DNA from 2 places in the Candidatus Brocadia sinica JPN1 genome. Region 2 is predicted to be linked to the other one. Evidence: riboswitches for the same ligand, from Rfam matches in the RefSeq annotation. Region 2 holds a riboswitch; the other holds the start of a gene.

Region 1 (8,090 bases), 2.1 Mb from region 2:
TTTTTTCATACCCATCATCTTCTTCTCTTCCCTTTTTCTTTATTTTAGGCTCTTTCTGTAAACTGAGTGGTTGCATTTGAATCATGATTGAGGAATGCGTACATTTTCATTCAGATAAACTGAGGTTAGAAGGTATCCTGACATATAACGAAGATATGCAGTCATCCCCGGCAATCCTGTTATGTGCACCGCACCCCAATTTGGGTGGTGACATGGATAACAATGTTATTACGAGCATTGCCCGGGTATCAGTCAGCATGGGATTTGTATCCCTTCGGTTTAACTACCGGGGCGTGGGAAATAGTGAATGTCATATAAAGGGCGTTGCCCAGAGATTCCAATACTGGGATACATCCCTCAATGGCGGTGACTATACTGATGCCGTTGCGGATACCCATGCGGCTCTTCATTTTTTGGTTTCACAAATTGGCGTAACCCAGGAAATTTTTCTGGCAGGATATTCATTCGGCGCCGTCGCAGGCATGAGGGTGGGCGCAGAAAGCAAACACGTGAAGGCATTCGCTTCTCTATCAACGCCTTTTGGTCGGTACACCCTGGATTTTTTACAGGAATGCAAAAAGAGTAAATTATTTATTTACAGCCGGAATGATTTTGCAGCAACAGCGGAGGATACTCTAAGAGGTTTTGAAGGTCTATCATCCCCAAAAATTTTGGAATTAATAGAAGATAGTGATCATTTCTACAGAGGGCAAGAGGACGGCCTTTCACAAAAGGTCTGCGCCTTTTTTAAACTCCAAATCAACAGATGAATTGGCGAATTACCCGCTCAATTCAATTCAATCATTCATGTGTACACATAGTTGAACTATTGGGAGGTTTAACATGAAAGAGCTAATCTATTGCCCATATCGTTCTGATAATTTCCATACAGTTTCTTTCCCAGAAGGGAATCCATGTTGGCACACGGACATAACACAGTCCTAAAATATCCTGAATAAAGTAAAAATAATAATGAAGACACTTCCCGCTCTGATTGTATTTGAGAAACGCCTTGTGGGTATTATTGTGTTTTTCACAAAACTTATGATTGAAATCTTAGAAATATTTTATTTTTTACTTGACGAAGAATGATAGTTATTGTATATATTTAGGCGACTACATTGATGATATACCGCACAGTTGTAAAGTAGTAAACTTAAAATACAGAGCGATAAAGGTAAACCCTGAGTGATCAGGGGGCGCAAAGTAACAGGGTCTTTAAGTTTACAAGGATGTAATGATAAGATAGCCTTACTGCCGAAGGTGTTTTAAAAATATCTTCACAGTAAGGCTTTTTTGTTTATAGAGTTTAACCGTAGTAACGATGATTTAAAAGGGCGGCGTTTATTTGGGAAAGGAGGGAAGAAACCGAAATTAATTTCAAAAGTGGAATGCCATCGTATAAGAAAAAATTTAAAGATATTTTTTGAGGAGAAGGAGATTATGAAAATTGGCAGAATGAAAAAAGGATTATTTGGGTTAACGCTATTATTAATGATTTTTATGGTGGGGCAGATATGCCTTGCTGGTCAGAATGACGGGAAGATAGGAATCGGTCGCATTAAAATCTCAAATGATGATGAGGTGGTGAAAAAAACTTTCCAGGGAGGCAGCAGCAGTGGGAAGAAGGTTATTTTGTACGCTTCCTTCACCAGCGATGCGGAATCATCCATTGATGGCGCAGATTTACCCATTTGTTTGCCTGTTTTAGAAAAGGATTCCGCTTACATGTATGTTGCTTTTCGGGTAACGAAGGCAACAACAGCGGATATAAAATGGATTATCGACGGTCCAGGTTCAATTCATATTACTCACAATGAAGACGGGTTTGTGGATCCTATAGATGGTGGAACCTTAAAACCTGGTTACTGGTACTTTGCGTGGTTTAAGCTGGATCCCTCTGGGTTATCGGTTAATACCGTAAGTAGTTCATACACATTTACTGGAAAGGTAAGCATAGCAGGCAAGGACGATTGGGAAGATGATTCTTGTAAATTTCAGATTGTAAAATAAAGCTTCTACAAAATTACTTTTTAAGTGAGGAGGAATAGAAAAATGGAAAAGTGGACTCTTGGAATATTAACATTATTGATATCGCTTACGATATCGTTAAACAGTGTATTTGCAAAGAGTGGCGGCGGAGGAAGACCTGTGCCTGTGCCAGAACCTGTAAGCTGCCTGCTCTTTCTAGCGGGCGGCGCTACCTTGGTAACTTTACGGCGCTTAAGAAGTAAAAAGAATTCCAAAGTTTTCAATGAACATTCGCAGGACGCCAACGTACAATAGCGACTTTACGATAACACTTGGTGTAACATACAGACCTGACAACACACTCACTCTCATGGAAGAGAGTAAGTGTTGTTAGGAATTGTATAACTCTTTCTTACGATTTTGAATGCTTCGTTAAACCGTCAAATATGCATCCCGTGGCTTTGGATATTTAGATTACGATGATCCACTATTTCATTTGGATACTAACGGCATCACTTTATACCCCTCTTTTTTTTGTGCTTTATCGTCATGGCTGGAAGTCTTCTGATTATACGCACGCCTATTTTATCATACCTGTATTCTTTTGGCTTGTGTGGCGTAAACGCGCACTCCTGAGAGAGTCCATTCAAAAGAGTACACCGGGCAACAACTTCTTTGGCCTTTCTATCCTGCTATTGGGAATTTTTCTGTTTACTTTTGGTTGGCGGCAGGACTATCGGTTTCTTACTGCGCTTTCTTTACTTCCGGTTCTGTATGGATTGGTAAGTTATCTTTACGGATTAAAAGTAACAAAGATCTTATCTTTTCCTATTCTTTATCTGATATTGCTTGCGCCGATTCCCACCGGAATTATTGATAGCGTTACCCTGCCTATGCGTTATGGCCTTTCCGTTGCCACGGAGACGATCTTAAAACTTTTTCATTATCCAATCACAAGGGAAGGGCTTTTATTAACGATTGGCAAGACTGATTTGTTTATGGGACAACCTTGTAGTGGATTTCGTTCTATCGTTACGATGTTTTCTTTGGCTTTAATTTATGCATATATAAATAAGGGCAGCATATCCAAAAAAGGTGTCCTTGTCTCTTCCATTATTCCTCTTGCGCTCGTGGGCAATCTTATCCGGATTATAACCTTATGCCTTATCACCTATTATTTTGGCGAGGAAGCTGGCCAGGGATTTTTTCATAGCATGAGCGGCGTTGTAATATTCGTGTTTATCATTCTGGGATTAATTGGATTGGAATATTTGCTTGAAAGATGCAGGATAACAAGATGAATAAGAAGAAAAAAGGATTGATACCTATCGCATTGTTGTTATGCGCTATTATTTATTGCTTCGGTTTTCCAAAAGCAAAATATGAAAGCCTGAATATCCTTTCCCAATTGAAAATACCGCTTGAGATTAACGGATGGCAGGGAAGGGATGTGGAGCAAGAATGGAATATGGAGGGCGAAGAATATAATTTTGTTAGCCAGGCATTGGATCGTGAATATGTCAATGCAGATGGTAAAAATCTTTTTTTACTCGTACTGGATGCAGGCAATTTTCACAATCCAAAGGTATGTTCTAATAGTTCCGGCTTTAAAGTCATTGAATTAAATAACCTTGAGTTTCATGTAGTAAATCGTACATTTCAAGCTCATAGTCTTTATACCGAAAAGGATGCCGATGGTTTTCTGATAATTTATTGGATTTGTATCGATAAAAACGTCGTTGATTGGACAGAACAGAAAATAAAACAGTTATGGTTCTCATTGATTAATAAAAAAAGGGCTGGTCTCATGATCCGAGTTGATGTGCCCACGAAAGAAGATACTATCGGGGACGCCTTGAAATTGGCGGAAGATTTTATTGCAGATTTAGGATGGGCAATGTCTTCAGATCAGGCAAGCTATATTTTCGGAAATCCAGGAACAGTTGCTGATCTATCTCTAAAGTAAGACAATTCTACCCCGTTAATGCATTTTAACCATATTTATCACCTCATCAATAGACGAGTATTTTTGAGGAAAGTCTATTCCCGGTCTCCCGATGACTATCGTGTCTATCCCTTCTTTGAGCGCCGCATGAATCTTTTCGAGCACGCCTCCCACCTCGCCACTGTCTTTTGTCACCATCGTACTAATATGATACTGCCTGAACATAGCCCGGTTCAAATCCTCTGAGAACGGACCGTGCATGGCGATAATACGTGTGGGTGGAATCCCCATATCCAGACACAAAGCAATATGCTCAGGTACAGGGAGGATGCGCACATACAATTCTTTTTCATCCTTCAGGATGATAAATTTAGCAACGCTTGATATGCCCGTTGTCAGAAATATTCTTTTCCCAAATGTCCTGGACCTGTCTATGGCCTCAGCCATAGTCTTAACCTTGTGGATCAAGGGATGCATTGGAATCTCCATCTCCTGCCTTTCAAAGCGGAGGTACCGCGTATTGGTTTTTTTACAGGCATCCATTGCATTCTGAGACGCCTCTATCGCATAAGGGTGAGTTGCATCTATTACTGTATCTATTCCCTTTTCTTTGATTAACCATGAAAATCCATGAGCGTCCAAACGACCCTGCAAACAAACGGTCTCTAAACCCATCTGTTCAAACATCTTTTTACCATATTCCGTTGCAACGGTCGTCAGGGAATCCAATCCCTCTTCGTGGAGTCTTCTGACGATCTCTTTGCCTTCTTCAGTGCCTGACAGGACAAGAATCATGTTTTTTCAATACCGTTCAAAAACTTTTCTATATCTCTTGCATTCGAAAGAATATCGTGAAGATATTGGCGAATAAGAGAAGTTATATGATTTTTTTCAATTTGAGAGAGTGCTTGCATATTGTCTTCTTCTGTTATCATTTCTGAATCTATGACCTTGAAGCTTTCTTCAAACTTTGTTATAGTACAGCAAATACGATACTGGGTCAATCTGAAAAATCTCCCATAAAACACACATGCGAATCACAAGATACCCACTTTTTTACGTTATTGGAATATCCATCTATCTCATCTTAAACCTTCGCTGGCGATACGTATTCAAACACCTCTTCTTAAGACCAAAAACAAAAAAGGTACATCTGCAGCAGATTCCCAATGTCTACAAAGACAATGATAAAATCCTCGTGTCTCTGGTACAAGGCGAAGACATTTATGCCATGCTCAAGGAAGGCATAGAACTTTTGGGTGGGCTGGAAAAGTTAGATATTCAGGGTAAATCTGTACTCATAAAACCTAACATCGTTAATCGTTATCCGAACCCTGCCAATACAAATCCCCTCGTGATAAAGCATCTCATAAAACTCCTGCATAAGTCGGGGGTTTCTAAGATACTTGTCGGCGATATGTCAGCCATTTTTACGCTTCCTACGAAGAAAAACGCCATGAAATCAGGCATATGGGAGGCCATTCAAACAGATGGCGCGACGTTTGTCCCCTTTGAGGATCATGGCTGGGTGGAAGTTGACATACCCCACGGAAGATTTATGAAAAAGGCCATGGTCTCGGAGATTATCTATTCTGTAGACAGGATTATCAACGTCCCTGTTATTAAAACCCATAATTATGCCAACTACAGTATTTCACTAAAGAACTTTATTGGCGCGATCCATCCGCAGCAACGTCCCTACTTCATTGCGCCGGATTTCTGGGATGAGGTTGTTGCCGAGATGAACATTGCCTATACGCCCCATCTCAACATCCTGGATGGGACAAAGATTTTTGTAAAGGGCGGACCTACAAAAGGCACCGTGGCCACACCCAACCTCATTATTGCCACCGGCGACAGAATTGCTGCCGACGTTGTAGGATTAAGCATTATCCGGGCATTTGGCGGGCGGGAAAGAACCAGCAGCAATAAGGATGTCTGGGAACAACGGCAGGTCAAAAGGGCAATCGATCTGCACCTTGGCGTCAGTGATCCTTCCGAACTGAAAATCATATCCAAAAGCCTCAGTACAAACAAACCCAATTTTGATAAACTCATAGAGGAGGTTCAACACTATTTGAATAAATAACCATGATAACAACAGATATATTGATCGTCGGGGGTGGAATAGTTGGTGTTTCCCTTGCAAAAGAGATTACGAGCAGGTATCCGGATATAAACATTACCTTGATAGAAAAAGAGGCCTCTCTAGCACGTCATGCAAGTGGCAGAAATAGCGGGGTACTTCACGCCGGTTTTTATTATACGCCAGACAGTCTCAAGGCAAGGTTTACTGTAGAAGGGAACAGACTTCTGACAGATTACTGTATGAAAAATCATCTTACCATAAACAGATGCGGAAAAATTGTCGTAGCAAAGGACGAAGCGGAACTTGAAGGTATATTTGAGTTAAAAAGGCGGGGAGATAAAAATGGTGTAGAGCTAGAGATTGTCGATGAGGAAAGATTGCCAGAACTCGAGCCTAATGCCAGGACTTTTGATAAAGCCTTGTACTCGCCGACTACTTCAGTAGTAAATCCTACGGAAGTTGTCGAACATATCGCTCAGAATTTAAAAGGAAACGTAAAAATCTTACTTAATGAAAAGTTTATGAAAAGAGATGATGTCTCTACAGTATGTACAAATACACAAAAAATAAAGTTTGGACATTTCATCAATTCGGCAGGCTTATATGCAGATAAAATAGCCCATCAATTTGGCATTGGGCAAAAATACATCTTAATTCCCTTTAAAGGTTTGTATCTGGAATATAAGGATACTAGTTTAATTCGTAAACATATATATCCTGTGCCTAATTTAAAAAATCCATTTTTGGGAGTCCATTTTACCATAACTGCCGCTGGAAAAATTAAGATAGGCCCAACGGCAATTCCAGCCTTCTGGAGAGAAAACTATCAGGGCATTTCAAATTTTAGCCTGAATGAATTCTTTGAAGTGTTATTTCATGAGACAAAGCTTTTTGTCACCAATGCATTTCATTTTAGGAGCTTAGCCTTTGAGGAAATGAAAAAATATTGCCGGAATCATTTTATACAACAATCCGTGCATTTGGTAAAAAAGATAGACACAAACAAGTTTGGCAACTACCTGAACCCTGGCATCAGGGCACAATTACTCGATACAGAAACCCTGAAATTAGTGATGGACTTTGTTGTCGAGCATGGAGAAAATTCCACGCACATATTAAATGCAGTATCACCTGCGTTCACCTCCGCCTTTTCGTTTAGTAAATTTATTGTTGATGAAGTGGAAAAGAGAATGGGACTCAGCACGAAACTCTAGATTTTTAAGAAGGACAGTAATTTATTTATCCAAATGGCTCCAGTCCCCAATGCGAACGAGTCGGAAGAATTTTTGTATTTTATACAATTACCAATAGTAGTATACTACCCTTACGCTAATATTGGATTTCCTACTCATTTTGATAGAAACAATAACATGCCAACAATTATAGAATAAAGATAAATGTTAGGCAAAAAGAAATGGAGGAATAAGACATGCCACTCAACGATGGTTATGGAGTCGTCATCGGAACCTTGCACAATTACTACCGTGATCCGGTAAACGACTACGGGCAGTACTATCACGGCAACGTCGAGGTACAGACCCCTGCTGGCATCTATAAGTGCGCCATCGACGTCGATAGCAAGAAGCTGCCCAACGGTGTTGAATGGCGCGTAGTCGAACTGGGAAAGACGAGCTTGAAGGGTGTGACCACACTAGCCAATGGTTGGCATTACCTGGCTTCAAACGCTACATCGGGGGCACTGGATTATGTTCGCAGCCCTGAATTTCAACCAAAAGTGGGATGTGTTTTCGTGGTGTTTAATCCCATCCTCGAGGCGCTACGCAGGCTTCTCCAGACCGTAATCAATCCTCCGTGGAAAAAAGGAACGAGCATCGATGCGCTAGCCGACCTCGAACCCTTGCTGCAAGAGCCAAAAAGATTGTACATCTTCGGCGAACCTTTCACCAATGACCTCGGCGTGCACAACATCCATCAAAATCAAGGCGACCCAGCTGGTAGCCAATGGTGGGCGGAAAACGGCATTTGGCAAGACGGTGCCACCCTCATCCAACGTCAGGACGACACCATAGCCGCCTTTCTCAACAAGTTCAAAACCCAGTCCTACCAAACCGATAACAACGGCCA
Region 2 (8,090 bases):
ACACTATGCCTCTGAATATTTCAAATCTGGAAAAGAATAAACTCCTGGCTCCATTTACTACATACAAGATAGGTGGACCAGCCGATTTTTTTGTTGAAGTTCATACGATTAGCGAATTAATACATGCCTTATCAGAGGCTCGCCGTAATGGTATCTCCTTTTTTTTGCTCGGTTGCGGGGCTAATATTCTGGTTACGGACAAGGGGTTTCGGGGATTGGTGATTCGTAATTTAGCAGATAAAGTCACCTTCTCCGATGATGGCAAAGTGGTAGCCGAAAGTGGCGCAATTATTGCCGATCTTATAGTGCAATGTTGCGACCGTGGATTATCCGGATTTGAACACTTTGCCGGTATTCCAAGTACCGTTGGCGGGGCTATGTGGCAGAACCTACACTTTTTGTCACCCGACCGGCAACGGACGGTGTTTATCGGGGAAATAGTTCAAACGAGCCGTATTCTCACAGAAGATGAGCGGTTTTGTACGGTCGGGGTTGATTACTTTCAGTTTGATTATGACAAGAGTATCTTGCAGAAACGGAAAGACATTGTGCTTGATGTCACGTTTCAACTCAGTTCAAAGCAGAAAGAAGAAATACTGGCGGTGACGGATGCAAATATGGCCTGGCGTAATGCGAAGCAGCCGCAACTAGCAGAATATCCAAGCTGTGGTTCGGTGTTTAAAAAAATGAAAGGTATTGGGGCTGGAAGGTTGATAGAGCAGGCCGGGCTTAAGGGTACACGTATTGGTGGAGCGGAGGTATCGGGGAAGCATGCAAACTTTATCATCAATACGGGCAATGCCAGGTCTGCCGATGTCCTGCAGTTAATTCAGTATGTGCAGGAGGAAGTGAAACGGAAATCAGGGTATACTTTGGAAACTGAGATTGCGGTAGTTGGGGAATGGTGACTACATAAACAGTAACGAGAAAGGGCAGGTATACTGTTTTCATGCACAGAGAGTACCTGCCCTGTTCGCCTTTATCTTAACCAACCTTTACCGAAATCTGTTTTGGTTTTACTTCTTCTTTCTTTTGCATGGTAATCTCGAGCACACCGTTTTTGCACTCTGCTGCTATTTTGTTTGTATCCACAGAGGTAGGGAGGTCTATGGAACGTGAGAAACTGCCATAGCGTCTTTCCATGCGATAGTAATTTTTTCCCTTTTCCTCTTTTTCTTCCTTCTTTTCACCCTTAATAATGAGGGTATCTCCCTGGATCGAAATGTCAATTTCCTTCGGGTCCATACCAGGGATTTCTGCCTTCACGGTAACTTTATCAGCCGTTTCCGATAAATCAATAGGTGGTACCCACGTACCCGCCATGCCAAATTCAGTTAACTCTCCTCCTCTGAAAAACCGGTCAAACATCCGATTCATTTCCTCCTGCATGGAAGAAATGGATGGCAACTGCGACCACTTTATCAAATCCTTAGCCATACTATTGCTCCTTTCAAAAAATGAAAATGAAAGATATGAAATACATTTGCTTTTCGTAATAGCTAAAACAATGCCAATTATATTTGTGTCTGCGTTTCTTTTGCATAACACATTGCAAAAAAATAAGTTATAAGATAATTATGATATTCTGTCTTAGTATGGTTGGTGCTGTCAATATGGCAGCACTGTGTTATAAAATGGCATTATTGTGAAAGTAATTTTTAATTTCCTTGAAAATTTTAACTAAAATTTGTTAGTATAACGGGCCATGGAAATAAACAGAAATACGATAATTAAAGACCTCATTGAGTCTCATCCGGAGACACTCGCTGTATTCAAAAAGTATAACCTTGTCATAGCGGGCGGGGTTCGCGGGCCGAATGAACCCATAGCCTTTTTTGCCAAGGCACACGAGGTTGATTATGACACCCTTGTTAAGGAGCTCAACGAGGCTATTGAAAAGGGCGGTGGTGAGCATGTTGAAATTCCAAAGCTTGAAGAAGACAAGATTTATGAAAAGTTTGTGAAAACGGCGATTGTTTTAACGCTTACCGTAGGTGTAACATTTGGCGCCATCATATTGAGTTACATCGCTATTAAATTAAATTTTAATTCAATTTATTATGCACTCATTCAGGCACATGGTCACGCGCAGCTTTTCGGCTGGGTGGGACTTTGCGTTATGGGCTTTGCCCTATATATTGTGCCGAGGGTAAAAAATGCCGAACTCAAACACAGGAATCTGGCAAATCTCTGTTACGGACTTATTATAACAGGTATTTCACTAAGGACTATATTACAACCCATACCGTTTCATGCCATCAGGTTCTTACTTCCCATATCCGCTATCTGTGAAATCATTTCGATATGTCTCTTTGCATTTATTATCTTTAGCACCATATTTTCCAGCAAAGAAAAGATCGGCATCTTTGATAAGTTTTTCAAGGCAGGAATAATCTGGTTTCTCATCTCCATGTTTATAAATTTTGGGATGATATGGTATATATATAAACACGCTATTTATGAAATTCCCAAGGCAGTTTTTAGTCCTTTTGTACATCTCTATCTCTTCGGTTTTGTATTTATGTTCATCTTTGCCATTAATATCAGGACGGTATTTGCCTTCCTCGATATCAAACCTGTCAGAGAAAAGGCTGTCAATTTGACCTTTTGGGTTATGAATATATCAGTCCCGATTTATTTTGTTACCCATATGTTTGCGAATAAGAGCATCGTTGCGCTTCGGCTTTCACAATTCATTGTATTTCCTATGGCCTTCGCTATTATCACATTCATCTACGGTCTTCGCATCTTTGAGCGGTCTACTAAGGAACTTCACGACGTGGTGATGGACAGGAGTTACGCCAAGACTATTCGCACTGCATATATCTGGCTTATCGTCACCACGGTTATTCTGCTCATAATCCCATTTCTGGGGCATGGTTCCGAATTACAACGAAGGTTTCACGGGTCACTGAATCATGCCGTTACCGTGGGCTTTATAACTATGATGATTATTGGCTATGCATCGAAAATGATCCCCACTTTTAAAGGGATTGACATGTATAGCTTAAAATTATCAAACATTACCTTTATCTTATTGAACACGGGTTGTTTTCTCAGGGTATTTTCACAGATATTGGTGGGTACGAGTGGCGGCAATCCCATATTTTATGCTACTATGGGAACTTCTGGATGGTTTGAACTGGCAGCATTGGGTGTCTTTGGTTATAACTTGTGGAAAACCATGAATACTACGCAGGAGACAAAGCCTTCGGTATCTAAGAAATTAACCGAGATCACAAAGGATACAAAGGTCTTTGATGTGGTAGACCAATACCCGGAAACGCTACAAATATTTCTCGACTTTGGGTTTAGCCAGATGGCGAATCCGGTGATGAGAAATACTATGGGTCGGGTTGCAAGTATAGAAATGGCGACCAAGATGCACAATGTGGATATAGACAAATTCCTTAGTGCTCTTAACGACAAAATTGCTTCAAAAAAATAAAATCTTTTGATTTTTTCCTTGACGTAATACCGTGAGTGTAATATAAGTATCTGAAAGATACATAACGATAAAGGCAAACCCTGAGCAATCAGGGGACGCAAAGTAAAGGGTCTTATCAGTTGTTTAAACAGTTTAAGCCGTTTAAATTGTTTAAACGGCTTACGAAGAGATAGCCTTACTGCCGAAGATGTTAACCAACGTCTTTACAGTAAGGCTTTTTTATTTTACGGATATTTGTAAAAAGTTTCGCGTGCAACTCTACTGTTAGCGTAGTAATCGTGTATTACTTTCTTACCATATAAGTGTGCTATTTTGAAAGGAGGCAGGAAATGAAAAAAACCGGTCTAATGCGTATTACTGCGTGTTGCTTGTTTGTTGTTGCTGCGGTAGGTATGTCAGATGTATGGAAGGATAATATAGTTCTTGCGAAAGAAGGTATAGAGTCCAAGCATAGTGCAGAATCTACACCTACCCGTTCATTGATGCGGGTAATCAGTTCCCATACGTCCAGGATCCTTGAGGCCATAATGGACGGTGATCATGATGCTGTAATTAAGGAGTCATATGCCGTTGCAGAGAGTAGCCAGGCCATAATGAAAAATTTCTTTCCCGAGGGTGGACAAGTTGGAGAGTGGTTCAAAGAGACGGGTAAGGATCCAAAAAACGCCGAGGATGTACAGACGGTAAAAAAGGAATTTGAAAAATATATGAAAACTGTTGCTGATGCTGCAAAGAATGTTGCCGAAACCTCAAAAAAGCACAATATTGTAGAAACGTATAAAAGCCTTGATGCAATGTTGAAAAATGCATGTTTTACCTGCCATGAGACTGCCCGGCCAAAATGGCCAGAATGGCCGGAATGGATGAAGATAACCGGGGGTTAATCGTATATTGAGATAGCACATCCGCATTCGACGGATGTGCTATCTCTTATGGAGTTTAACGAATTATCAATGTTTGATCCGAATCTAACTCTTTGAAAAATCAGTGCAAATCTGCGTGAATCAGCGTCCAAATGCATTTTTTATGTTTTTAACAAATTCATAAAAGAACGTTTGTGCTTTTTACCAGCACAAAATGAAGAAAAACCCGCCTCCGGTTTCCTTGGTATGGCAAAAAGAAGCACAACGATAGCCAAGATAAACCATCCGAAAATCAGGGATGTCTGCCACAGAAAAAGATTGTTTCAGCGGATGGATGCGGGGAGGGATTATCCCGTCACGTGGGTAACAGGCCCGCCGGGTTCGGGTAAAACCACACTGGTTGCAAGCTATCTTGATACCTGCAGGGTCCCCTTTCTGTGGTATCAGGTGGATAGGGGGGATGCGGATATTGCAACCTTCTTTTATTATATGGGTATGGCGGCAAAAAAGGCGTTTCCTAAAAAACGAAAGCCCCTTCCCGTATTAACCCCTGAATACCTTTCAGACATCTCCTCATTTACCCACCGATATTTTGAAGAACTCTACGGCAAATTAAACCCGCCATTTATCATTGTCTTTGATAACTATCAGGACGCGCCTGATGAATCGGATTTCCACGACGTTATCAGCGCCGGTTTATCCACAATTCCTGAAGGAATACATGTCATCGTAGTAAGCAGAAATGAGCCATTGCCAGCGTTCTCCCGTTTGAGGGCAAATAATGGGATACATTTCATAGGGTGGAATGAACTCAGGCTTACTCTTGAAGAATCCAGGGAAATTGTCCGGATGAAAGACCGGAGATCGTTCACCAATGAAAGTATTACCGATTTACATGAGAAGACGGATGGATGGGCTGCCGGACTGGTGCTCATGGTGGAGATCGCAAAGACAAAGGACATCGGGCGCCACATCCTGAAGGAACTTACCCCTCAGGAAATATTTGATTATTTTGCAAACGAGGTCTTTAAGAAGACGAATAAACAGACGCAGACATTTTTACTGAAAACAGCCTTCTTGCCCAGGATGACGCCGCACATGGCAGAAAAGCTCACCGGCGCCAACAATTCTGAACAGATACTCTCAGACCTGAATAAGAAACACTATTTTACCACACAGTACGGTTATCACGTACAAAGCGCCTACAAACAGCAAGGAACCTCATTGCAAGATTCTTTGCCTTCCGGTGTGAGGAAGAAAGAGGAAAAACCGCACCATGCCATCCTGTCGTATCAGTACCACCCCCTTTTCCGGGAATTTCTTCTTTCGAGGGCGAGGAATTCATTTAACCCCGAAAATCTTTCGCAGATACAACGATACGCCGCGGAGATATTGGAAGCATCCGGAATGATTGAAGATGCGGCTGTGATCCTCAGGGACGACAAAGACTGGAATGGCCTCGCAAACCTGATCCTTAATCAGGCAGCATCCATGTCGGCTCAGGGAAGAAACAAGACCCTTGAGGAATGGCTTCTCAGTTTTCCACGTGACATGCTGGAGAATACCCCCTGGCTTCTTTACTGGCTGGGCGTCTGTCGCTTTTTGTATAATAATCCTGCCGAAAGCCGTACGTATTTTGATAAGGCATTTGAGCAGTTTCGTGCTCAGGGGGACTTTACCGGAGTATGGTTATCCTGGGCATATGCAGTAGATACCTTTTTCCATGAATTTGATAATTTTTCCCCCTTCGATTCATACATTCAGATATTTGAAGAACTCATTCAGCAAAGGCCTGTATTTCCTTCACCCGAAATAGAATTTCGCATCATTTCCTGCAGGTTTATTTGTATGATGCTTAGGCAGCCGGATCACTCTGAAATTAAACTATGGGCGGAACGGGTATTCGCTCTCCTGCAAAAGTGTAGTGACGTGAACCTCTGTTTACAAACGGGATTTTATCTGTCAGTTCATTACGTGTGTATGGGCGATTTCATCCGTGCCGGTATTCTGATTAATCTTCTTCGCAAACGGGCACAGGCAGAAACGGCCATCCCCTTAATGCGGCTTTTGGTAAAAGCTGCCGGGGTGCTTTATTCATTGAACACCGGTTCCTCGGGCTTGTGTATTCAGCATGTTTCTGAAGCGTTAGCGTATGCCCATGAAACAGGTGTGCATATTTGGGATATCCATGTGTTGTCAACCGGGGTATGTGCTGCCCTCAATGATGGTGATATGGACACAGCCACACGATTGCTGCGAAAGATCGAACCGGGTCTGGCAATGGCACGAAAAATCGATGTCGGTTTCTATCATCACATCAGTGCCATGAAGGAGATGCTTATGGGCAATTTATCATTGGCCGCAGAACACATACAAATAAATGTGCGTATACTTTCTGAAATAAACGCTCATTTTGCTCTCACATTGGGCAGGATTACTATGTCCCACGTTTACGCCGCTTTGGGAAAATATCCTGAGGCGGTAGCTCAGCTTGCACTCGCCAGGCAAATTGGTCTTTGGATGAAGAGCAAACATATTGAGTATATGTGTCTCCTGACAGAGGCGTATTATGCCCTGGAGTTGGGAATTGAGGGGGTAGATGAATTGAGCAATGCAGAGACAAGCAGGCATTTGCCCTTTTCTCCCCCATACGATAAAGGTAAAGAATCTGAGGGGGATTCACAACTCCCCCGGTCCCCATTTGTTGAGGTGGACGCTGTGCACGGGATCGAGATACTTCGCAGGGCAATGGCGCTGGGGCGTGAACAGAACTTTATCGGTTGTTTTATCTGGCGTTTTGACATCATGCCCCGGCTGTGTGTAAAGGCATTAGAAGCAGGGATCGAGGTTGCGTACGTACGACACCTTATCCGCAAACGGAATCTGATCCCTGACGACCCTCCCATCCAATGTGAAAACTGGCCGTGGCCAATAAAGATATTTACCCTGGGCAGGTTCATGATTCTCAAAGAGGATAAACCAATACAATTTGCCGGGAAAGTCCAGCACAAACCGTTGGAAATGCTCAAGGCGATCCTGTCAATTGGAGGCGGTGAAGCGCCTGAAGATCAGTTGGTCGATGCCCTCTGGCCAGACGCAGAAGGCGATACGGCTCATCATGCCTTCGAAATTACCCTGCATCGCCTGAGACGCCTCCTGGACAGTGATAAAGCCGTTATCCGCCATGGAGGGCTGGTGTCATTGGATAAGAGATATTGCTGGGTGGATATGGTGTCATTTGAACGGATGGTTGAAGATATTGAAGATATGCGCAGGGAAATGGAGAAACGGGGAACCGGTGAAGCGGAGAATGGGGGAACCGGTGAGGCGATTCGGAGTAGTCTCCCCCATTCCGTTTTCCCGATTCCCCCTTTTCCCCACGCTCCCCCTATTTCCCCAACTCAGTCAGAGATGCTCCGGTTTGCGGAAAAGGCAATGAATTTATACAAAGGATCATTTCTTTCCCCGGAAACCCGGCACGCATGGGCGGCATCCGTACGGGAACGCTTGCGGGACAAATTCCGCCATCTTGTCATCTCACTGGGCACTCATCTGGAACAAACACGGCAATGGGAAAATGCGGCAGCACATTACCGGAAGGCTGTTGAAAAGGACGATCTTGCCGAGGCATTTTACCAGCGGCTCATGGTATGCTATCAACAGCTTGGTCAAGGCGCACAGGGAGTCGAAGTTTACCATCGCCTGAAGAGCGCTCTTTCTGCTGCATTTGGAATCGAACCATCCCCTTTAACAGAGTCCCTCTACAAGTCACTGTGTTG

The links. Region 2 has a riboswitch for cyclic di-GMP ahead of BROSI_RS11930 (cytochrome c). Riboswitches for the same ligand answer to the same signal wherever they lie in the genome.
Region 1: another riboswitch for cyclic di-GMP. It lies ahead of BROSI_RS02165 (hypothetical protein); the one in region 2 lies ahead of BROSI_RS11930 (cytochrome c).

What each region holds. Positions count from the first base shown of each region.
Region 1 covers NZ_BAFN01000001.1:483,914-492,003, forward strand. The annotation lists gene BROSI_RS02160 (alpha/beta hydrolase) at 84-770, shown strand; cyclic di-GMP riboswitch class I at 1,167-1,262, shown strand; gene BROSI_RS02165 (hypothetical protein) at 1,444-2,013, shown strand; gene BROSI_RS02170 (PEP-CTERM sorting domain-containing protein) at 2,056-2,286, shown strand; gene BROSI_RS02175 (exosortase/archaeosortase family protein) at 2,451-3,272, shown strand; gene BROSI_RS02180 (exosortase C-terminal domain/associated protein EpsI) at 3,269-3,937, shown strand; gene cobK (precorrin-6A reductase) at 3,953-4,711, opposite strand; gene BROSI_RS02190 (hypothetical protein) at 4,708-4,920, opposite strand; gene BROSI_RS02195 (DUF362 domain-containing protein) at 4,947-6,005, shown strand; gene lhgO (L-2-hydroxyglutarate oxidase) at 6,008-7,219, shown strand; gene BROSI_RS02205 (YukJ family protein) at 7,435-8,090, shown strand, end outside.
Region 2 covers NZ_BAFN01000001.1:2,626,246-2,634,335, forward strand. The annotation lists gene murB (UDP-N-acetylmuramate dehydrogenase) at 6-908, shown strand; gene BROSI_RS11920 (Hsp20/alpha crystallin family protein) at 985-1,437, opposite strand; gene BROSI_RS11925 (DUF1858 domain-containing protein) at 1,706-3,448, shown strand; cyclic di-GMP riboswitch class I at 3,511-3,634, shown strand; gene BROSI_RS11930 (cytochrome c) at 3,778-4,332, shown strand; gene BROSI_RS11935 (AfsR/SARP family transcriptional regulator) at 4,558-8,090, shown strand, end outside.